DNA from 4 places in the Paenarthrobacter sp. TA1.8 genome. Region 3 is predicted to be linked to each of the others. Evidence: riboswitches for the same ligand, from Rfam matches in the RefSeq annotation. Region 3 holds a riboswitch; each other region holds the start of a gene.

Region 1 (5,517 bases), 1.2 Mb from region 3:
AACCGGCTCGGCCGGATCCGCCAACTCATCGGTGCTGATCCGTTGAGTGGCGCGATCCGGCTCGAGTTACATGCGGCCCTGAAGGCGCGGCGCTGGGCCGGGCGGCCGCGGATCTGAGCCTACGAGCGCCGCAAACGCTGGCAGCTCCAACGTCCCATCCGGCGACGGAAAGCGGCAGTCCGGCTGCTGCTGCAGTACCGGCTATGCCACCCCGCGTGAGTGGAGGTACGGGGCAGGCGGGTGCTCAACCGAGGACCTTCTGGGCTGCGTCCAGGATGTCTTGAAGCGCAGATTCGCTGGGCTGGGGGGCCGAGGCGGCCTGCGGCTTGCTCGGCCGGGGCTTAGAGGTCGAGGTTGCAGTTTCCGTTGGTGTGGGCGTCGGCGTCGGTGTTGGTGTGACCGTCGGGGTCGGTGAGGTTGTGGGCGTCGGAGTAGTGGGCGGTGTGGTGACCGTGTCCGACGGCACCTCGCTCGGCGCGGGAGCTGGCTGGGTGGGGGCTGGGCTTGTCACCCCAGGGACGGCCGGGACTGAGGAGGGGACAGTCGATGGAACCCAAACCGGGTTGGCAAGGGACACCTTCGGGGTCGGAGCCGGCGACGACGACCCGGCCGCGGGTGCCTCGGCTAATGTCGCGGGCTGGCCGGCTTCCGAGGACGCTGTGGCAAGTGACGAGGCTGCTGGCGACGACGCTGATGGTGCGGAAGCCGTGGAATACGAGGCACTGGGCGCAGGGGCCGCGGAGCCCGAATTCCTGTCGGCACCGCTGGCTTCATGCGTAGGAGTTTCCTGGCCGAAGAACGGAAGCTCAAGGGCTTGCCCCAAGGTCCCGGCCGTCAGCACTAGTCCAAGCGCACCTGCAACCACGGCCATGCGCTGGCTCATGTGCTTGACCGACGCTGCTTTCCGAAGGGCGGCGTGGGGTTCGCGGCCGAAGGAGGAGGTGGACCCCAGGCTGGGCCTGGCCGCAGAGGGTGCGTCAGAGGGTGCGGCAGCCTGCCGGCGAACATCCTTGCGGCTTGCCAGTGCTGCCGACGCCGTTGCCGCGGCAGCAAGCTGCGCCGGAGACTTACCCCGAGGTGACTCGGTTTGCAGGGACTCGGTGCGGGGCGAGTCGTTGCTCGGTGACCCGGCGGCTTCGGGGGTGCTCGCGGATTCTTCGCGGGCAGGCACTACTGGAATGGCCGTCGTGGCAGGTTCCGGCGTTGAAGCCTGAACCACTGGAATTGCTGCGGTTGCGGGCTCCTGGGCGCTCAGCTCCTGAGGATCCGGCTCCACGCCAGCAGGGGGTGCGCTGGCCGGGGTCACAATAGGGATCGCCGCGGTAGGGGGTCCCGGTGTGGTCGACCTCCGAGCCGCTGGCTGCACCGTAGGTATCGCGGCAGTCATGGGTTCCGCCTGCTCGGACGGTTCGGGCGACGGCTGTGGGGCCGAGGCCTCAGGGGAAATCACGGCAAGGGCTGCACGCTCCCGCTCGGCTGCACGAATTTCCGCACGAGTGGCAGGCGCCACCGTGGTGGGCATGGCCGCAGTGGCGGGTTCCGGCGTCGTGCCTGTGTTAACCGTGCCTGTTACAGCAGCGTCAGTGTTAGTCGCGCCAGTGTCATCTGGGTTTCCGGTGGGGAATCCGCTGGGTTGGGCCCGACGGCGTCCGGTTGGCTTGGTGCGCTCGCCTTCAGTGTTGGCGCGGCGCGGCTGATCCATGGTTGGGGACATGGTGGTTGCCTCTCAACGCCTTCGAGGTTAGCTGTCGGGTTCGGACGAGGCCGTCCGGCCGCCTAAGCGGCTTCACCCCGAGGACTTGGATACCAAGCCCGGGAACTGTGGGTCCCCCGCCTCTGCCGCGGGTCTGGCGGATCCCGGATTGCGGCAGAGCTCGGCGTCAATCCGGAAGCGGCCCAGCGGAGATACGGGTCGCCCTACGACGGTACATGAGCCGGAAAGTAAAGTCACATTAATGTAACGGGCGGTAGGCCTGCCCAACCGAGGGGTTTCTATGACTTAGGCTTCGGTGCCGGTGCGGGAGCCGGCAACTCATGCTGGATCTTCTGGATCTGCACGGCTTGATGAGTTTCCGGGCGGAAGACTTCGTCCACGACTCCAAGGATCCCGCCGGTGGCTCCACGCCGGACTTTGCCCTGGCTGCTCCGGCGCGATGACCAGGACCAAACGCCGGCCAGCAGGGCCGGGAATCCGAGCACTGCCGCCAACACGAGCAAGATATCCATGGCCTAACACTAGCTTCGTGGTGCACCGACAGGTAGACATTGTCTATGGACCTGCCTGTGATGCCACCCGTCTCGCCCATGCTCGCCAAATCCGTTCCGACCATCCCCGATGTTGGGCACTACGAACCCAAATGGGACGGATTCCGGACCATCGTCTTCAAGGATGGTGACGAGATCATCCTGGGCAGCCGCAACGAGAAGCCAATGACCCGCTACTTCCCCGAAGTGGTGGAGGCTCTCAGGAAGAACCTGCCGGACAAGTGCGTCATCGACGGCGAGATCGTCCTGATCGAGGGCAAGAGGCTCGAATTCGAGGTACTCCAGCAAAGGATCCATCCCGCCGACAGCCGCGTGAGGATGCTCGCCGAGAAGACTCCGGCTTCCATGATTGCGTTCGACATCCTGGCGCTGGGCGACGAGAACCTCATGGACAAGCCGTTCTCCGAGCGCCGCGCCATCCTGGAGCGTGCGCTCGCCAAGGCCGAGCCGCCTGTCCATGTGACCCCGGCAGTGACGGATCTCGAGCGGGCGCAGGAATGGTTCGTGCAGTTGGAAGGCGCGGGACTGGACGGGGTGCTCTCCAAGCCGTTGACCGGGGCCTATCAACCCAACAAGCGCGTGATGTTCAAAACCAAACACGAGCGCACGGCGGATTGTGTGGTGGCCGGTTTCCGCTGGCACAAGACCGCGAAGGTTGTTGGCTCGATGCTGCTGGGCCTCCACGATGACACTGGCCGCCTGCATCACGTGGGAGTGGTGGCATCGTTCCCCATGGCCCGGAGGGAGGCCCTGGTGGCCGAGCTTGAGCCGTATCAAGTCGAACTCAGCGAGCACCCCTGGGGTGAGTGGGCCAACCAGGACGAAGCGGCCGGGGGTTCACGCATGCCCGGCGCCCAGAGTCGGTGGAGCGGGGGCAAGGATTTCTCGTTCGTGCCCCTGCGCCCCGAACTCGTGATCGAAGTGAAGTACGACTACATGGAAGGCGGCAGGTTCCGGCACACCACGCAGTTCCGTAGGTGGCGGCCGGACAGGACCCCCGTGAGCTGCACGTACTCGCAACTGGAGGAGCCCGCTGAATACGATCTCGGGGAGATCCTGCAGCTGCCGCACAGCTAGGACGTTGCCAACCCGCTGCTATGTCGCTGGGTACCAACGGAGCCGCGGGTTGGCGACTGTGTTACTCCTCGTGGCCTTGATCGCTGCTCATGCTGCCCTCGGCCGGCGGGGTTTCTCCCGGAGGGACTCCGCCGCCAGGCTCCAAGCCGGTGACGTTGCCGTCGAGGGGGTCGGGGTTGGCGGATGCGGCGGGATCCTCGTCCTCATCCTGGCGCATGTCGGGATCCTCGTGGATGCTGTCGGCATCGGACGTAGTGTCAAGCGGCCCTGTGGCGCCGGTGGCGCCGAAGCCCTGGGTTTCCTCATTCGAGTCTTTGTCGGTCACGATCAGCCCTTTCGTAAGCAAACTTACTAATGTGCTTGCTCCGCCAGCCTAACCGCGACCAGCTAAGCCAACAAGGTGAGCCGACAAACCGAGCCCGTTACCAACCCAACACGGGACGCTCAACTCGTGCGCCGGCGTCGTGCGTCAGGGGTCAACGGTGAGGCGTCGTGGCGGTGACAAAGCTCCGGATGGCATCCGCCACAGCCTTGGGGCGCATGTGCTGCGCCACGTGCCCGACCCCCGGAATTTCCACCAAACGCCCCTGCGCGACCGTCCTTGATAGCCGCAACGCCCAGTCCGGTCCTGCCACATGGTCGCGGCTTCCCCTCAGAATCAGTACCGGCACGTGGACGCCGGCGAGCCGTTTCTCCGTGGGGTAACTCATCATGACGGGAAGCTCAGTGAGGTACCAGCGCGGGCCGCAGCGGAAGTAGTCCGAGATGACGATCCAGTTGGATGACGGGCTCTCACGGAGCAGTCCGTCCATGAAGAGTGCCAGGGACTGGCGGCGAACGTTCTTGTGCCGGGAATCCACCACCGGCCCCATCAGCACCAACTGCCTGATCTGATCCGGGGCATGCAAGGCCGCCTCGATGGCAAACTGCACGCCCATCGAGTGGCCCACCAACACATAGGAATCGATGCCGCAGCTTTTGAGCGCCTCAGCAATGAAAGCGCCGTAATCCTCCACGGACAGCTGGCGGCCGGGCTTGGGTGTGCCGCCAAAACCAGGCAGGTCCAACGCATAGGCAGGCGCGTTCGCGGCCAGGACCCCATGCAGCCGTGCCAAATACCGATGCGACACGCCAATGCCGTGAATCAAGATGTATGCCGGCTCATTCCGGGGCTCTGCGCCCAGCTCCGGCCGCGGCGTGCCCTCGGTCCAGAGAATCCGCCCGGTCAGGCCCATCACCTCGACGTCGGCGGACAGAAGTGTTGCCGCCTTGGAGCGCGCCTTGCCCAGCGCGTTCACGCGTTTTCCAAGCGCTGCAGGAACACGGGAGCCCCTGGCCCGCTCACTTCGTGGGCTCCGATGGGCCGACCGGAGACGGCCAACAGCAGGGCCAGGGCGGAGCCTTCAACCGCCGGACCGTTGCCATGGCGGAATGACGTGTCAGTGGCTACCAAGCGCCAGCCCTCAGCGATTTCCTTGCCGCCACCCATTTTGGTGGTGGTCTTCACTTGGTAGCTAAGGGCGGTGGCCACGTGCTCGGCGGGGTAGTCGCGATGGATCCCCAAAGGGCGCCGGATATCCTCTCCGTGGACGAACGCCTCAACCAATCGGGTAGCCAAGCTCGCCGGCGGGCCCGAGGTCCGCGAAAGCACCGCGCGCAGCCCGTTCAACGTCTGCGCAGGTTCTCGTGTCTTTTCGCGCTCCACACCCACGGCGTTATCACGGTCAAAGTCCATTCGGGAGGCAACCAGCCGGCGGATGAAGCTCAACCTCGTCGTCTTGGCGCTGTCGATTACATGAGCAAGGACGTCGTGCACGTTCCAACCGGCACACAGCGACGGCGTCTGCCATTGAGCTGCCGGAAGCGGCTCCAAATCCTGCAACAGGGCACGGCGTTCATGGTGCACCACAGGCCAGACGGTGGAAGGTTTACTTGAAGCCATACCGCTATTGAACAGCATGCTGGCGACTCGTGGTGGCTAGCCGTGGGAATCGGTGGACTCGTCAGCCCCTGCGCTCGCCTCGGCCTGCTGCCTCTTCTTCTGCGTTTCCAGCCAGGCCATGATGGCAGCCTGCCGGATCCGACGATGCGTTCCCCGGTACTCCACCGGGATCTCGCCTCGGTCGGTCATGTTGCGCAGATAGGTGTGAGAGATGCCCGCGAGCTCTGCGGCCT
Region 2 (5,517 bases), 460 kb from region 3:
AGCCCACTTCTCCTGCACAAGAGGTGTGCGCATCGCTGTCCTTTCCTCCACACAGGCTATGTGGAGGAACGTGTCCATGAACAGGGCCTTCCAAATGTCCGCCCAAACCCGTCTACGCCAAACGCGTCTACGCCAGGAGCGTGTTGATCAGCCGCGCGGCAACCTTCGCGGTCCGGGAATCAATGTCAAACTCCGGATTCAGCTCTGCCACGTCCAGGTGCAGCAGCTTTCCGCTGGCAGCAACTTGCCTGCAAATCGCACTGATCACCGGCAGCGGCACACCGTATGCGGCGGGCGCGCTCACCCCGGGTGCCACCGACGCCGGCATCACGTCCAGATCGATGGTCAGGTACAACACGTCCACCCCGGCCAGGAGGTCGGCAACAAAGACCTCTACTGCTTCCGGAGTGCACTGCTCATCAAGCAGGTACTTCACGCCCAAGCGCCGGGCCGTGTTGAAGAGCGTCCGCGTGTTGTTGGGCTCCGAGATGCCGACGACGGCGTAGTGAAGTTCACGCCCCGCGGCGGCTTCCGCGTGGGCCATCTGCAGGAAGGGCGTCCCTGAGCTCGGCATCGGTTCATCCCGCAGGTCAAAGTGGGCGTCCAGGTTCAGGACACCCAGTCGCTTGCCGCGAACTGCTGCGGAACCAGCCACGCCCAAGTAGCTGGCGAAGGCGGTCTCGTGGCCCCCGCCCAGCACCACGGTGAGATTGCCGGCGTCGAGCAGTCCCGAGATGGCGCGTCCGGCGCGCTCTTGGCCCGCCTCCAGTGAGTCGTCCTCCACAACCACGTCACCGGCGTCGAAAACGTCACGATCAAGGTGGAACGCCAGCGGCCCCAACGCAGAGCGGATGGCGGCGGGAGCAGCAGCAGCGCCAACGCGCCCCTGGTTTCGGAGGACGCCGGCGTCGCTGCAGAAACCAAGCACGACGGCGGGGCGCGGAGCTGCTTCGGAGGCAGAGGTCTCGTGGGGTGCTACTGCTTGCCACCACCGCCGGTGTTCATCGCCATCGCCATCAAAACGACCCGTCCAGGGGGCAGGCGCGACATCTACGGTGAAGAGGCTGGTTTCCATGCTTCAAGCACACCGGACATGGGAACCCAAAACCAGCCATTCCGTCGCGGGAGTGTCTGAAACCCCGGACTCAGGCTCCCCGTAGACGCCGCGAGATGGCATTTAATGCCAATGTTCGCGCCAAACACCGTCATCAAATGCCATCTCGGCGAGGACCTACTTGACGCCCAACAACTCCTCCACAGTTCCGATGCCGAAGAACAGCAGGAACGCGGCTGCCACAGCCCACATCAAGGGGTGGACTTCGCGGGCGCGGCCCTGGAACGTGCGGATCAGGACGTAGGAGATGAAGCCGGCGCCGAGGCCGTTGGCAATTGAATAGGTGAACGGCATGAGGGCGATGGTCAGGAACGCGGGGATTCCGACGCCCCAGTCCTGCCAATCGATCTTGCCCACCTGGGAGACCATCATGAAGCCCACAACCACCAGGGCAGGAGCCACGGCCTCGAACGGCACCAGGTTGATGAGCGGCGTGAAGAACATGGCCACCAGGAAGAGGACACCGGTGACGATCGAGGCGAGACCGGTTCGGGCACCTTCTCCAATGCCGGCGCCGGACTCGACGAAAATCTGGTTGGAGGAAACGGAAGCTCCGCCGCCCACGATTGCACCGAGGGCATCAACCTGAAGGACGCGGTCAACATTGGGGATGTTGCCGTCTTTGTCCACGGTTCCGGCCTCGTTGGCCAGCCCGACCATGGTGCCCATGGCGTCGAAGAAGATGCTCAGGAGGATCACGAATGCCAGCAAAGCCGCCGCGATGAAGCCGAGGTGTTCAAAAGCACCGAAAGGGTTGGCCTTGCCGATGAGGGACAGATCCGGGGCGCCCCATTCGGTGAGAGTGGGGGCCACCAATGACCAGCCGCGGGGGTTGACGTTGGTTCCGTCGAAGCTTGGGCCGATGTGGAGCGTAAATTCGAGGATGGCGGCCAGCGCAGTGGAGACCACGATGCCGATCAGGATGGCGCCCCGGACCTTTCGGACCACCAGGGCGATGGTCAGGATCAAGCCCACCGCGAAAACGAGTGTCGGCCAGCCCATGAGCTTTCCGTCCACGCCCAGGCCCAACGGAACGGTGGTGCCGGCGGCATCAGGGATGCGGCGGACGAAACCGGCGTTGACCAGGCCAATGAGTGCGATGAAGAGGCCGATGCCCACAACAATTGCCGTCTTCAGGGCCTCCGGAACCGCCTTGAACACGGCTGTCCGGAAACCGGTCAGCACCAGGATGAGCATGGTGATGCCGGACAGCACCACGAGCCCCATCATGTCAGGCCAGGTCAATCCGGGATGGGAAGCCACCGTGACTGCCACGAAGGCGTTGACGCCCAAGCCTGTGGCCACGGCAAACGGATGTTTGGCCCACGCACCCATGAGGATGGTCAGGATGCCGGCAACGAACGCCGTGGTGGCTGCCACGGCCGTGAAGCCCAGCGACGCGCCACTCGAGTCGGGTCCGGAGAGGATCAGCGGGTTCAGCACCACGATGTAGCTCATGGCGAAGAAGGTCGCGAAGCCGCCACGGATTTCCCGCGAATACGTGGATCCACGTTCGGAGATTTTGAAGTAGCGGTCGATTGCAGAACCTTGTTTGAGCATGAAGGTCTCCGGGGATCGAGGGGAGTTTGCTCTCAAATCCTATGTTGTCCGGTGTGGGCCCTTTGAACGATTCGCCTAGTCTGTAAGGAAGCCAACACTAGGAGAAACCGCCCCATGCGTACCATCCGACCGCTTCTGGCCGCCGTCGTCGCTGCCCTTGCTTTCGCGTCCGCCTTGCTGTTTTCCGCGGCTCCGGCGACCGCGCACGACGTCGCCGAGTCAACCGCGCCAGCCAACGGTGCCAGCGTGGCGGAAGTCCCGGCGTCGGTCTCCATCACGTTCAACAACCGCCCGCTCGCGATTGGTTCCGGCGTCACCGTGACGTCCGGCGGTGAGAACTGGACGGACGGTCCGGTCGAAATCATTGACAGCCAGGCTGTCCAAAAGCTTCGCGAGGGCGCTCCAGCTGGTGAATACACCGTGGTATGGCGTGTAGTCAGCTCGGATTCCCACCCCATTGAGGGCACCTTCACGTTCACGGCCGCCGCGGGAAGCACGACGACGGCGACTGGCCCGGTTGGTGCTTCGCCGTCGGTGTCGGCGCCGTCAGCCGCAGTACCGACGGCGGGTACCGCAGCGCCGGGAACGGGCAGCAGCGAGCCTGCCGCTGACGCCTCCCAACCTTTCCCTTGGAGCATTGTCGGGCTGGCTGTTGTTGCTGTGGGTCTCGTTATTTACCTTGCTGTTACCGCACGGAAGAAACTTGCAGCTTCCAACAGCCCTGATGGCGATACTTCCGCGGAATAACGCGGTTTTCTACGTACCTGCGAATATCTCGAAACGGACACTGCGACACGCCAGAAGCCCACTTCCCGTTACTTAAATGTGACTTCGGAGGAATCATCGCGTACGGTAGTACCTGTGCCTGTTCCACGTAGCGGGCACTTCCGGCCTGATTGCCTAGCTCTGCCGCAGTCCGGAATCCGTTCGCAGACAAACCTACGGCAGAGACGGGGAACCCAATTTAGGCCGCTTTCGAGCGTGCCTTGGGGTGAAGTCACGAAGCTTCCGCTGAACAGCGGGGGATAGTGGCCGGGTGACTCCCATCCGAATCCGACAGCTAACCTCGCAGGCATCGGGAGAGGCTCTTTCATGTCTTCACGCATTCTTCGCGGCCGTCGTAAGGCGGACAGCGTACGTCCTAATCCGTTCATCTCCATCTCGAAGGCAGTAGCCAGCAACGCTTCCGGCGCTGGCCGCCAGGCAGCTGTTATCGCAGCAGCCTCGGGCCTCGTTTTGACCGGCTCCATTGCTGCTCACGCAGCTGAGGCACCGGTTCAGCGCGACTCCAGCCCCGCAACGGTCGCTGAGACCGTTTCCGAGGCACCCACCAAGGTTGTAACCGCCCTGGCGACGGCTACCGTCAACTTCGAGCGTCCGGCCGTTGCTTCCGTAGCAGCTCCGGTCATCGAAAAGCCGGCTCCCGTTGTTGAGGCCCCTGTGGTCCAGAAGGCAGCCGTCACCACTGCTGCTGCAACAGCTCCCGTCGCCGCCCAGGCTGCGGTTGCTGCTCCTGTGGCTGCCGCACCGGCTGCCCCTGCTCCTGTAGCTGCTGCTCCCGCCGTTGGCGGCGTCAACGCAGCCATGGTTGCCTCGGCTTACGCACAGATCGGCGTCTTCCAGGACTGCACCGCCATGGTCGAGAAGGCTCTCGGCTCCGCTGGCATCCCGGTAGGCGACCTCGGTCCCATGCAGTTCATGAACTACGGCAAGGTCGTTAGCGATCCCCAGCCCGGTGACATGATCGTCCAGTCCGGCCACGTTGCTATCTACATCGGCAACGGCCAGGCAATCAGCGGTGGCATCAACGGCAACCAGACGGGTATCCACCCGATCAGCTGGTTGACCGCAACGGGTCCCCTGACCTACGTACGCGCTGGCGCATAAAGCCTCACGCTTCAGTTCAAAGGCCGGTGCCTTCAAAGACTATTGTCTTTGGAGGCACCGGCCTTTGGCGTTAAGTTCTGTTTGTTAATGTTCAGCGGGGAGAGATTGTTCAGCGCGGAACGTTCGACGGCGGGTCGATAGCCGCGTGGGCGGCGGGGCCCGTGTGGGCCCATAGGCGTAGAGCCCCTAGATGAGGTGCCCCTAGGCGAGGGCGATGCCCGGACCTGCGGGCAGGGCAACCTTTGAGGAGATGGCTTGGCCCACTGCCTTGGCTTGCCGCAGCACTTCCTTGGGAGACGGGGTGATGAGGTCCCCAACGCCCACCAGGTGCATCCCTACCGCCCGCATGGCGGCCGCGAAGTTCTGGCCAACGGCTATCCCAAGTTCGGCGAGCATGCGCCGCAACTGGCTTTGGGCGCAGCGTGTGACTACTACGTGGTCTGCCAAGAGGACGCCGTTGGCTGTGTGGACTGCCCACTGGCGTGGAGTGGATTCGAGGGGGCCGGATACGTGGAGGCCTGTTCTGAGACCGGCCGTGGTCATGCTGGCCGCCAATCCGTACCCGATCTGCCGGGAGGGGTCTGACCCCAGGAAATCAAGGCGGACGGCGCGGGTGGTGTTGCGAACGTCCAGTTGGTGGTTGGCGGCGTAGTTCCGCAGGTGTCGGAGGATTTCGTTGCGCTCCTGCATGGCTGCAGGATCGGCCACCTCGGTGCGTTGAAGCATGCCTGTGTGGACAGAAGGCCCTGCGGTGGACAGTGCACCAAACCCGTCTACGACGATTGAGCCCACGCCATAGCGGCTGAGCTCGCTGGCAACTGCCAAGCCGGACAGGCCGGCTCCGATGACCACGGTGGTGGTGCGCTCCGTGCCGGAATCAGGCGTGAGTGACACTGCTTGGTTCCTCCTTGACGTGTGTGCCTTACGGCATCGCGTGGGATCGCGTCCGAGTTCCC
Region 3 (5,517 bases):
CTTGTTGTCCAATCGGAGCTGATCGTCACAAGCAATTCTCAGGACAAAATCTGCTACAAGCCGTAGAACGCGGCTGAACCCGGGCCGCCGGAAACCTTGGGCGCGGAAGCGTGTCCGCCAGCCCCCTCCTCGCTAGTCTGATCTCACAGCGTCTTCACAGGATGGGCAAAGCGTTGGCAAACAAGCAGAACGGAGAGTTATCCCATGGCCTCCTCGCACTCCACGACCAACAACCTTCCCGAGCTGTCCCATCCGGACGGCTCCCCCATCCGTGCCCTGGTGGTGGATGACGAACCCAGCCTCGCTGAGCTGATGAGCATGGGCCTGCGTATGGCAGGCTGGTCTGTTGCGGTCGCCGGCGATGGTCCGGAAGCAGTAAAGCTAGCCAAGGACTTCCGCCCTGACGTGCTGGTCCTGGATGTCATGCTTCCCGGATTCGACGGCGTCGAGGTCCTCAACCGCATCCGCACCTTCGCCCCGGAGGTTCCCGCCCTGTTCCTCACCGCCAAGGACGCCGTGCAGGACCGCATTGTCGGACTCGCAGCAGGCGGGGACGACTACGTCACTAAACCCTTCAGTATGGAAGAAGTCCTCCTGCGCCTCCACCGCCTGGTCCAGCGCTCGGGCGTAGCTGCCATGGACACCGCCGAGCTGGTGGTCGGCGACCTCACGCTCAACGTAGATACCCGGGAAGTAACCCGCGGTGGCCAGGATATTCCGCTCACCGCCACCCAGTTCGAGCTACTGCGGTACCTCATGGAGAACCCCAAACGAGTTGTCAGCAAAGCCCAGATCCTGGACCGTGTGTGGGATTACGACTTCGGCGGCCAGGCCAACATCGTGGAGCTCTACATCTCTTATCTGCGCAAGAAGATCGAAGCCGGCCATCCCCCGATGATCCATACCATCCGGGGTGCCGGCTACGTCATCAAGCCTGCGGACTAGCCCTTGGGCACCCTCTCGCGAATGGCCAGGAAGTCCGGAGTGTCGGCCGGACAGACTCAGCTCAGCTGGCTCAATCCCTCCACCTGGCACCTGCGTACACGCTTGGTCCTGGTGGCCATGGCACTGTTGATCGCCATTTGCGCTGCTGTGGGGGTGGTCAGCTACGCGTCCATGGACATGGTCTTCAACAGGCAGCTCGACAGGCAGTTGGAGCAGGCGTCCAGCCGCGCGAATGACTTCGGCAGGCCGCCGTCGAACTTTCCGTCATCCCCCGGCAGGCCTGATCCTTTGGAGGCGCGCGGGCAGGCGGCTGGCACGCTCAACGCGAGGATCGACGGCTCCACCGTGCGAAGCTCGGGTTTGATCGACGCCCAAGGTCACCGCGTCTCGCTCTCAGCAGACGACGAGCAGGTCCTGGTGTCGCTCCCCACGGACAACCAACCCGTGGACCGATCGCTGTCCAACGGCGATTACCGGCTAGTGGCAGTCGAAACCACTTATGGCGACGTGATTGTGACGGGCCTGCCTCTGGAGGACAAGCAGAGCGCCGAAGCCTCGCTGGTGTGGACCATGGTGCTGGTCTCGCTGGCTGGGCTGGTGGTGATCGGGCTCGTGGGAACGGTCATCATCCGCCGGACCATGCGTCCGCTTGAGCAGCTCTCCGAGGTGGCCACGAAGGTTTCGCGCCTGCCTCTCGACGCCGGTGAGGTGGCACTTGCGGTGCGCGTACCGCCGTCGGCATCCCACCCTGGAACGGAAGTGGGCAGCGTCGGCTATGCCTTGAACCAGATGCTGAACAACGTTTCGAGCGCGCTGGAAGCTCGGCAGGAAAGCGAAACCAAGGTTCGCCAGTTCGTGGCCGATGCCTCGCACGAACTGCGGACTCCCCTGACCGCCATCCGGGGCTACACCGAGCTACTAAGGATGACGGAGCACTTCACCGAGGATGGTCGGAAGTCGCTGGCACGTGTCCAAAGCCAGTCCGAACGCATGACCACACTGGTGGAGGACCTTCTCCTGCTCGCTCGGCTGGATGAGGGCCAGCCCGTGAAATTTGAGGACGTGGACCTGACACAGCTCGTGATCGAAACGGTTAGTGACGAGAAAGTCATGGCACCGGACCACATCTGGCAGCTCCAGCTCCCCGATGAGCCCATCACTGTGCGCGGCGATGCCACCCAACTTCACCAGGTGCTGGCCAATTTGTTGTCCAATGCCCGCAAACACACGGATCCCGGCACCACTGTGGTCACAGGCGTCATGCTCTCCGCCGACGGCAGTGCCGTGGTGACAGTGACGGATAACGGTCCCGGAATTCCAGAAGACTTCCAAGGCCGGATCTTCTCCCGGTTTGCCCGCGCTGATGCCGCAAGATCGGGCTCTGAGGGCACCTCCGGACTCGGCTTGTCCATTGTGGAAGCCATCGTTTCAGCGCATGGCGGTAGCGTGGAAGTGACCTCGCAGCCGGGTCGCACGGAATTCACCCTCCGAATCCCTGCCGTGAGCATCGAAGACCTATAACGAATCGGGCAAGGCGACTCACCGGGCGTCGTGATCTCTGTTACCTAAATGTGACTTCTGTGGAATCCTCCTGTACCGTCGAAAGGGTGGGTCGTCCCTAGCAGGCCCACATCCGGGATGCGCCGAGCTCTGCCACTTCCCGGAGTCCGTTCTTTCTCCGAGGCAGAGACGGGGGACCCAGAGTCTCCGGGCCCAGGCCTTTTTGGCCGGCCCTTGGGGTGAAGCCGCAGCATGATGCGCGGCCGGATGACCTCATCCGAACCCGACAGCTAACTCCGCAGGCGCTGAGAGGTAATCACATGTCTGAATTTAACGATCAGACGCGCCCTTCCGCGCGTCACCGCGACGAACACAACGCACCGCTCACCAAGTCGCAGTCCGTCCTCAAGAACGCAGCCCGCCAGGGTAAGTCCGGCCACCGCATGTCCGTCGTAGCCGGTGTCGTGGCAGCTGCACTGGGCGTTGCATCGCTCGGAACCGCCGCCAACGCCGCACTGACCCTCCCCGAGGCCAGCCGCGTAGCCGGAACCCAATCCAGTGCGCAGGTCAACACCAACAAGTCGGCCGAGATCTCCGCTTCCCTGGATGCTGCCGCCGAAAAGGGTGCAGCCGACAGGGCCGCCGCGGATAAGGCAGCTGCTGACAAGGCTGCCGCCGAGAAGGCTGCCGCTGACCAGGCCGCCGCCGAAAAGGCTGCCGCAGACCAGGCTGCCGCCCAGGCCGCAGCTGAGAAGGCTGCTGCTGACGCTGCTGCCAAGCAAGCCGCCGACGCCGCTGCTGCCGCCGCCGCCGCGGAAGCCGCAGCTGCTGCTGCCGCCCCCAAGGCCGTGGACGACCCCGCTGCTGCCAAGGCGTACGCACTGAGCATCCTTGGCAACTACGGCTGGGGCCCGGGCGAAATGACTGCCCTGAACACGCTGTGGGAGAAGGAATCGAACTGGAAGACCACGGCGATGAACGCTTCCAGCGGCGCCTACGGCATCGTCCAGTCCCTGCCTGCTTCCAAGATGGCTACCGTTGGTCCTGACTGGGAAACCAACTACCAGACCCAGATCAAGTGGGGCCTGAACTACATCAAGGAGCGCTACGGATCCCCGTCCGCCGCTCTGGGCTTCCACTTGGCCAACAACTGGTACTAAGCCAGACTGCTTGATTGCCGCGCCCGTTGCTGCCGTTCGCACCAGTACCCACTGGAGCGGATGGCGGGAACGGGCGCGGCTTTTTCCGTTTCACAGGTGCGTACCGAAAAACGCTATGCCTCCGGTTCGGCCTCCACCGCACCCCGCACGGCTGCGATGGACGCGGCGACATCCCCGGCGTCCGTAGTCCAATTGCTCACCGAAATCCGTAAGATCTCGCGGCCACGCCACGACGAACCGGACATCCAGACCGCGCCCTCTGCCATGAGCCGCTGGGTGATCCGGTGCGTACGGTCATCGCTTCCGAAACTCACCGAGACCTGCGTGAACACGACGTCGTTGAGCACCTCCACGCCAGGGATCGAGGACAGTCCGTCAGCCAAAGCACGGGCATTTGCTGCCAGGCGCTCAACCATGGAAATCACGCCATCCCGGCCGAGCTGCCTGAGTGCGGCCCAGACCGGAATGCCCCGGGCGCGGCGGGACATCTCCGGAACTTTCTCGAAAGGATCCCCAGGCCCGGCATCAGTGGCAATGAGGTAACTCGTGTGAACGCTGAAGGCACGCCTCAGGGCTTCCGGGCGTGCCACTATTGCCAGGCCACAGTCGTAAGGGACATTCAGGGTCTTGTGGGCATCCGTTGCCCACGAATCTGCGTCTTCCACACCCGCCAGCCGGCCTCGCAGCTTCGGGCTCACAGCGGCCCACAAACCAAAGGCACCATCAACGTGCACCCACGCGCCGCGATCGTGTGCCACAGCTATGGCTTCCTCCATGGGATCAAATGCCCCGGAGTGGAGGTTGCCGGCTTGCAGGCAGACCAACGATGGCCCCGGTTGCTGATCCATTGCATCAGCAAGGGCGTCGGGGAAGATCCGGCCCTCGTCGTCGGCGTCTACCGGAACACAGGCGCCCAAACCGAGGTATCGCAACGCCAGATCCACTGCGGCATGCCGTTCCCGGCCGGCAAAGGTTGTGATGCGCGGTGCGCCGCTGAGGCCGAGCGCTTCGAGGTCCCATCCGGCCTCGTCCATCAGGTATTGGCGGCCCGCTGCCAACCCCACGAAGTTAGCGGTTGTGGCACCCGTGGTGAATCCGACGTCGGCAGTCGCGGGCAGGTGCAGGAGGTCCAAAAGCCAGGCGGCGGCCGATTCCTCGATGGCAGCGGCGGCGGGAGTGGCGAATCGGAGCCCGGTGTTTTGGTCCCAGGCAGAGACGAGCCAATCGGCAGCCATGGCGGCAGGCAAAGTTCCGCCCATGACCCACCCGAAAAACCGTCCGGACTGGATTGCCATCAAGCCGGGCTCAGCCAGCGCGGCGAGCTCGTCCACTACCTCCGCGGCATCGGTTGCTCCGTCGGGGAGACGCGGCAGGATGCTCTTGGCCACCTGGTCGGCGTCGGATGAAGGGCGGACAGAACGGGTGGGAACCGACGCAAGCCACTCACCGGCGTGGACCATGGCCCGCTCCAATGCAGCACCGTACGCCTCCGGCATCGCAGACATGGGCACAGCCTACGCCCGGTTCACCGCTTGGAACAGACCGCGCAGAAAGGGCTAAAGGGTCAGCGTCAGGAGGTGACCGCCGTCGTCGTCCTTCACTGCGGTGACGGTGACCGCCGAGTAGTCCGGGATCCGCCACATGCCCGGCTCCAGCTCCGCATTGTGCCTGGCAGCGGCCTTGCCCACCACAACGGTCCGCATCCCCGCCGCACGCGCGGCGGCGATACCGGCAGGGGCGTCTTCGAAAACCACGACGTCGGCCGGGTCGGCTCCCAGGAGCGCCGCCGCCTTCAGGTACCCCTCAGGGTGCGGCTTACCGCGGGTGACGGACTCAGCAGTGACCGTGGTGGACGGCATGGCGAGCCCGGCCGCCTGCATGCGGATATCGGCAAGGATCCGGTCTGCGGAGG
Region 4 (5,517 bases), 250 kb from region 3:
GCGGCCAACGCCACCGGCGTTGTTGCTGACGGCCTTGGCGATGACGGCAAGCGAGCTGGTCTTGGGGGCCTCAGCGCGGTGCCGTGCAACCTTGTTTGCACTGGTCATGATTTTCTCTTTTCGTATCCGCATGCAGTTGGGGTGCACGCGGGTAGTGGGTTGGCCAGCATGTGGGGAATGCCGGCCGACCCCGAACCGGATTTTTCTAGCGGAGGGTGTAGAACGAGGAGGTGCCGGTGGACGCTACGGAGTGCAGCAGCGTTCCCTGGCCGGGGTTCAAAGCGCTGATCATCATGCCGTTGCCGACGTAGATGCCTACGTGGGCTCCGCCGTTCTGCATGACGAGGTCGCCGGGAGCAGGAGTGCTGGTGGGCGTCATGGCCGTCCAGGCGTTGACGCGGGGGATGCTGATTCCGGCCTGTGCGTAGACCCACTGGGTGAAGCCGGAGCAATCCCAACCGTTGGGTGTGGTTCCGCCCCAAACGTAGGGAGAGCCGATGCCGGTGTAGGCAATGGCGGCGAGACCGGAGGCAGCTGCACTGGAGGCCGAATCCTTGGCCTCGGAAGACTTCGCTGTAACTGCTTCCGCTGTTTCTTCGCTGGTGGCCGCCGCGCGCTCGGTAACCTGCGCTGCGCGCTGTACTACCTTGGGGGCTTCCAGGGTGACCACGGTGGGGCTCTCGAAGGAGACAGTGGCTGTCGGTTCTGCGGTAATCACCGCGGTAGCAACCAGCTGTTGGGTGCTGGAGGCCTCCGACTTGGAAACGTCGGTGTCTGTTGCTTGTGCCGGCAAGCCGACGGTGAGGACGAGGCCTGAGGCTGCTGCAAGGACGGCGGCCTGGCGGCCCACGGTACCTGCGTTGGAGGAAACAGCCTTGGAAAGAGTGTTCAACGGGTTCGTGCGAACCGTTTGGGCGCGATGGCGCGCAGGGGTAGTGCGTGATGACACGTAGGTAGCCTCTCCCAATGCCTGCGAGGTGAGCTGTCGGATTCGGATGGGAGTCATCCGGCCGCGCTGCTTCCAAGGAAGCTTTTGCGACTTAACCCCAAGGCCTTCTTTCGAAGGCCAGAAGTGGTTCCCCCGCCCCTGCCAGACGATTTATGCGAACGGACCTTGAGCGGTGGCAGAGCTAGGCAATCCACTCAAGTGCACCGGCCCCCTAAAAAGCCGATGCGCTCTGTACGCTACAACACTTGAAAGCGAATGTCACATTCAGGTCACGGGGCGTCCCGCTAATGCGAGAGGCAACCATCAAATGGCTTAGAGCCAACCCATGGGGTCTACAACTTCACCGTTGACCTGGACCTCGAAGTGGAGGTGGCAGCCGGTGGAAGCGCCCGTGGTGCCGCTCAGGGCGACGGTGTCGCCGCGGTTTACGGTCTGGCCTACCTGGACGGTGAAGGACGACAGGTGGTTGTACGTGGTCTCGAGGCCATTGCCGTGGTCAACGACAACGCGGTTGCCTCCGCCGTACTCGTGCCATCCGGCGAACGTAACCTTGCCGGTGGCCGCTGCATGCACAGCCGTGCCGCACTGGGCAACGAAGTCCTGGCCACGGTGGAAGTCACCTGCGCCACCCGTGAGGGGGCTGATGCGGTAACCAAAAGGGGATGCCGTAGTGAGCGTGTCCAGGGGGCTGGCCATGCTGCCAACGGACGAGGCCCGCTGGATGCTCTCAGTCGACTGCGCGCTGAGCAGCTGCTTCAGCTTCCCATCGGGGTCGGCAGAAGTGGCGACGGCGGCGCGGCTGAAGTCGATCTTGGCTGACGCGGCGGCGGAAACCTCGGGCTGGCTGCCAGCGGGGGCGGCGACGGCGAGGGCAGACTCAGTCTGGCCTGATTCCGAAGTGGCCATGACGGGACTCGTGGCCGGCAGACCGACAGTCAGGGCAAGTCCGGTGGCGGCAAGCGCAACACCGGCCTTCTGCCCGACGCCGCTGGCAGCGGCGAAGTCGGCAACCTGGCGCAGCGGGCTCTTACGGCGGCGCACCTGACGCTCGGTGTCGCGAGGCCGGATCTCCGTTACGACGGTGGCTGGCCGCAGCTCAGCAGCGGGGCCGGACGCGCGGCGGCGACCCCTGACGTTCTGCGATGTCAAACTCTGTTCCTCTCTCAAAAGCCTGCGAAGTTAGCTGTCGGATTCGGGTCAGAGAGTACAAAGACCCGGTCCGCACGAGGCGCTCACGGCACACAGGTATCCCAAGAGGGACTTGCATACGTGGGCACTTCTGCTGCGGACTTCACCCCAAGGCTGCTTCTTTAGACAGCCGCTTGTGGTTCCCCCGCCTCTGCCAGTGGTGGGTGGCACACCTGATCCGCTGGCAGAGCTCGGCTCCGGATCAGGTAACGCTTTGGTATCAGCGCTAGTAGATAACTATAGGGGATTAAGGCTCTTGGTAATAAATTCGTTATCAACAGGAGCGGGGCAAGCGAAGGAGGCCCTTATCATCAATTTTGAAAAACCGCAGGTCACACGCGCGCCGAAGGCGCAAAAGTGAGGTTTGACACTGTGCTGGCCCGGTGCCGGTCAGCTGAGGGAGACGAAGACGTGCGCAGCAACTTCAGGAGGTAGCTCCAAGGCGCCCTCGATACCCGGGACGCGGACCGAGATGTACTCACCGACGCGCTCCAGCGACACTGTTGCGCCTGGACGGATTCCGCCCTCATCCAACTGGGTGAGAAGTTCCGGCTCGACTTGGATGGGCTCCGCAAGGCGGCTGACCACAACGCGGGAATCAGTGGCGTAGCCGTCCATGGCCTGCAGCAGATTGACATCCAGCCGGGGGAAGGGCTGGCTGGCGAGGCCACCAAGCGCCTCAAGCCCCGGGATGGGGTTGCCATAGGGAGACTCTGTGGGATGCTCCAGGAGCTCGTAAAGCCGGCGCTCCACGCGCTCACTCATGACATGCTCCCAGCGACACGCTTCATCGTGTACGTAGGCCCAGTCCAAGCCAATAACGTCGGCCAACAGGCGCTCCGCAAGGCGGTGCTTGCGCATGACCTCTGTGGCGCGTTTCCGGCCCACTTCAGTGAGCTCCAGGTGGCGGTCGTTGGACACAATCACCAGGCCGTCGCGCTCCATGCGTCCGATGGTCTGGGAAACCGTGGGTCCGGAGTGGCGCAATCGCTCGGCAATGCGGGCCCGGAGAGCCACTATGTTCTCTTCTTCAAGCTCCAAAATGGTCCGAAGATACATCTCAGTGGTATCGATCAGATCCGTCATCCAGCTCAGCTCTCCTCGAACGCAGTTCCTTGCGTAATCTCCACCGTACCGCGTCCCCAGCAAGGGCGGACGGTGTGCACCGCCGCCCCATGAACGCCAACCACCAGCCTAGCTTATTTGGAATTACTCTGGATAATTCCGGTCGCATCCGGTTCATTTGCATTCCACGTGGCGGACTATGACGGCTGCAGGTTCCTGCGCCCGGGCCGTGTCAGGCAGAATTAGGGTGTCGAAGGGGCAGTTGATGCCCCATGCCACCTCCCATCTCTAGCCGACACCCATTGGAGCCCTACGTGAGCGACAACAGCATCACCATTCCCGCCGATCTGCTGCCCAAGGATGGACGCTTCGGCGCTGGACCGTCCAAGGTTCGCCCGGAACAGATCGAAGCGTTGTCTGCCGCATCGACCACCATCCTCGGCACCTCCCACCGCCAGGCTCCGGTCAAGAACCTTGTGGGTTCGGTCCGCGAAGGACTCAGCCAGTTCTTCCGCGCACCTGAAGGCTACGAGGTTGTCCTCGGCGTTGGCGGCTCCACGGCGTTCTGGGACGTGGCTGCATTTGGCCTGGTCGAGAAGAAGGCCCAGCACCTCTCATTCGGCGAGTTCGGCTCAAAGTTCGCTGCTGCTACCAACAAGGCACCGTTCCTTGATGCTTCGTCCATCATCAAGGCTGAACCCGGCACCCGCCCCGTGGCCGCGGCCGAAGCCGGCGTGGACGTCTACGCTTGGCCCCAGAATGAAACGTCAACCGGCGTGGCCGCTCCCGTAAAGCGCGTGCAGGGTGCCGACGACGGCTCGCTGGTCCTCGTGGACGCCACCTCAGCGGCCGGCGGACTGGACGTTGACGTCGCCGAGTCGGACGTCTACTACTTCGCCCCCCAAAAGAACTTCGCCTCCGACGGTGGCCTCTGGCTGGGCCTGTTCTCCCCCGCCGCCCTGGAGCGTGCGGCACGGGTCAAGGCCAGCGGCCGCTGGATCCCGGACTTCCTGGACCTGCAGACCGCCATTGACAACTCCAAGCTGAACCAGACCTACAACACGCCTTCGCTCTCCACCTTGGTGACCTTGGACGCGCAGGTGCAGTGGCTCAACAGCAACGGTGGCTTGGACTTTGCCAGCAAGCGCACGGCAGACTCCGCCAACCGTATCTATTCCTGGGCGGAGGCCTCGGAGTACGCAACGCCCTTCGTCACCAACGCCGAAGACCGCTCCAATGTCATCGCCACCATTGACTTCGATGACTCCATTGACGCCGCAGCCATTGCCAAGGTCCTGCGCGCAAACGGCGTCGTGGACACCGAGCCGTACCGTAAGCTCGGCCGCAACCAGCTGCGCATTGCCACGTTTGTGGCCATTGAGCCGGACGACATTTCCGCGCTGCTCGCGAGCATCGATTACGTCGTGGGCGAGCTGAAGAAGTAGCACCACGGGCCTTGGTCGGCGTCGTGCGGGTAGCTCCCGGACGGCGCCGCCGCCGTTTAAGGCGCGTTATGCGCCCTGCCGGCCTGCGCCGTCGTCGTCCGCCTCCGGACGGGAAAGCAGCGACTCCACCCGAAAGTACTTCAGTCCGCGGGCCCGGCGGTCGAAGCGGAGCCGCAGCTGTTTCGCGCGGATAATCCACAGCAAACCCACGACGGCGGTGCTGACGCCGGCAACCGCTGCAACGCCGACCGCCCATCGAGGGCCACCGACGTTGGCCACCAAGCCCACCAACGGTGCACCGATGGGAGTGCCGCCCATGAAAATGGCCATATAGAGGGACATGACCCGCCCTCGCATGACAGCCTCGGTGGTGGATTGCACGTAGCCGTTGGCGCTGGTGATCAAGGTCAGGGCGAACAGGCCACAGGGAACCAAAGCGAGCCCGAAGAGCACAGCGTTGGGTGCCAGGGCGGCCAGGGCGCTGGCCACGCCGAAGCCGCCGGCCGCCCCGAAGATCAACCTGAGACGCGGCCTTCCGCGTCGGGCAGCCAACAGTGCACCGGTCACCGACCCGATGGCCATGACCGAGTTCAACGCTCCGAACGCGCCGGCGTCCATGCCGAACTGGGTCCCCACCATCGCGGCGATGAACAGGGGGAAGTTGAGTCCGAAAGTGCCCACAATAAAGATCGCCACCAGGACCACCTGAATATCCGGCCTGTTCCTGACGTAGCGCAACCCCTCCCGGATGCGCCCTTTACCCGCCGCCGCCCTGGGCTGGATGCGGAGCGACGATGCGGGAATGAGTTTGAGCGCCCAGAGCATGGCCACGAAGGACACGGTATTGATGAGGAACACCCAGCCGGGGCC

The links. A riboswitch is a leader RNA that binds a small molecule or an ion and turns the genes downstream of it on or off. The one in region 3 is predicted to bind cyclic di-AMP.
Region 1: it holds a riboswitch for cyclic di-AMP, as region 3 does, so the genes downstream of both, ACNAOT_RS21400 (hypothetical protein) here and ACNAOT_RS04295 (hypothetical protein) in region 3, are expected to answer to the same signal.
Region 2: it holds a riboswitch for cyclic di-AMP, as region 3 does, so the genes downstream of both, ACNAOT_RS02095 (NlpC/P60 family protein) here and ACNAOT_RS04295 (hypothetical protein) in region 3, are expected to answer to the same signal.
Region 4: it holds a riboswitch for cyclic di-AMP, as region 3 does, so the genes downstream of both, ACNAOT_RS05410 (M23 family metallopeptidase) here and ACNAOT_RS04295 (hypothetical protein) in region 3, are expected to answer to the same signal.

Annotation. Positions count from the first base shown of each region.
Region 1 covers NZ_CP184287.1:4,594,340-4,599,856, reverse strand. Annotated here, with positions in the region: gene ACNAOT_RS21405 (PucR family transcriptional regulator) at 1-117, shown strand, start outside; gene ACNAOT_RS21400 (hypothetical protein) at 245-1,714, opposite strand; cyclic di-AMP (ydaO/yuaA leader) riboswitch at 1,717-1,863, opposite strand; gene ACNAOT_RS21395 (hypothetical protein) at 1,993-2,226, opposite strand; gene ACNAOT_RS21390 (ATP-dependent DNA ligase) at 2,272-3,342, shown strand; gene ACNAOT_RS21385 (DUF6480 family protein) at 3,404-3,667, opposite strand; gene ACNAOT_RS21380 (alpha/beta fold hydrolase) at 3,819-4,577, opposite strand; gene ACNAOT_RS21375 (maleylpyruvate isomerase family mycothiol-dependent enzyme) at 4,637-5,302, opposite strand; gene ACNAOT_RS21370 (helix-turn-helix domain-containing protein) at 5,321-5,517, opposite strand, start outside.
Region 2 covers NZ_CP184287.1:398,859-404,375, forward strand. Annotated here, with positions in the region: gene ACNAOT_RS02075 (hypothetical protein) at 1-33, opposite strand, end outside; gene hutG (formimidoylglutamase) at 128-1,075, opposite strand; gene ACNAOT_RS02085 (NCS2 family permease) at 1,232-2,674, opposite strand; gene ACNAOT_RS02090 (copper resistance CopC family protein) at 2,789-3,421, shown strand; cyclic di-AMP (ydaO/yuaA leader) riboswitch at 3,572-3,763, shown strand; gene ACNAOT_RS02095 (NlpC/P60 family protein) at 3,767-4,561, shown strand; gene ACNAOT_RS02100 (FAD-binding protein) at 4,763-5,455, opposite strand.
Region 3 covers NZ_CP184287.1:860,960-866,476, reverse strand. Annotated here, with positions in the region: gene ACNAOT_RS04305 (response regulator transcription factor) at 205-945, shown strand; gene ACNAOT_RS04300 (HAMP domain-containing sensor histidine kinase) at 967-2,466, shown strand; cyclic di-AMP (ydaO/yuaA leader) riboswitch at 2,577-2,764, shown strand; gene ACNAOT_RS04295 (hypothetical protein) at 2,766-3,605, shown strand; gene ACNAOT_RS04290 (pyridoxal phosphate-dependent decarboxylase family protein) at 3,719-5,110, opposite strand; gene ACNAOT_RS04285 (HAD-IA family hydrolase) at 5,162-5,517, opposite strand, start outside.
Region 4 covers NZ_CP184287.1:1,111,791-1,117,307, reverse strand. Annotated here, with positions in the region: gene ACNAOT_RS05420 (NlpC/P60 family protein) at 1-108, opposite strand, end outside; gene ACNAOT_RS05415 (C40 family peptidase) at 206-949, opposite strand; cyclic di-AMP (ydaO/yuaA leader) riboswitch at 954-1,123, opposite strand; gene ACNAOT_RS05410 (M23 family metallopeptidase) at 1,262-2,098, opposite strand; cyclic di-AMP (ydaO/yuaA leader) riboswitch at 2,103-2,344, opposite strand; gene ACNAOT_RS05405 (metal-dependent transcriptional regulator) at 2,528-3,223, opposite strand; gene serC (phosphoserine transaminase) at 3,517-4,647, shown strand; gene ACNAOT_RS05395 (MFS transporter) at 4,714-5,517, opposite strand, start outside.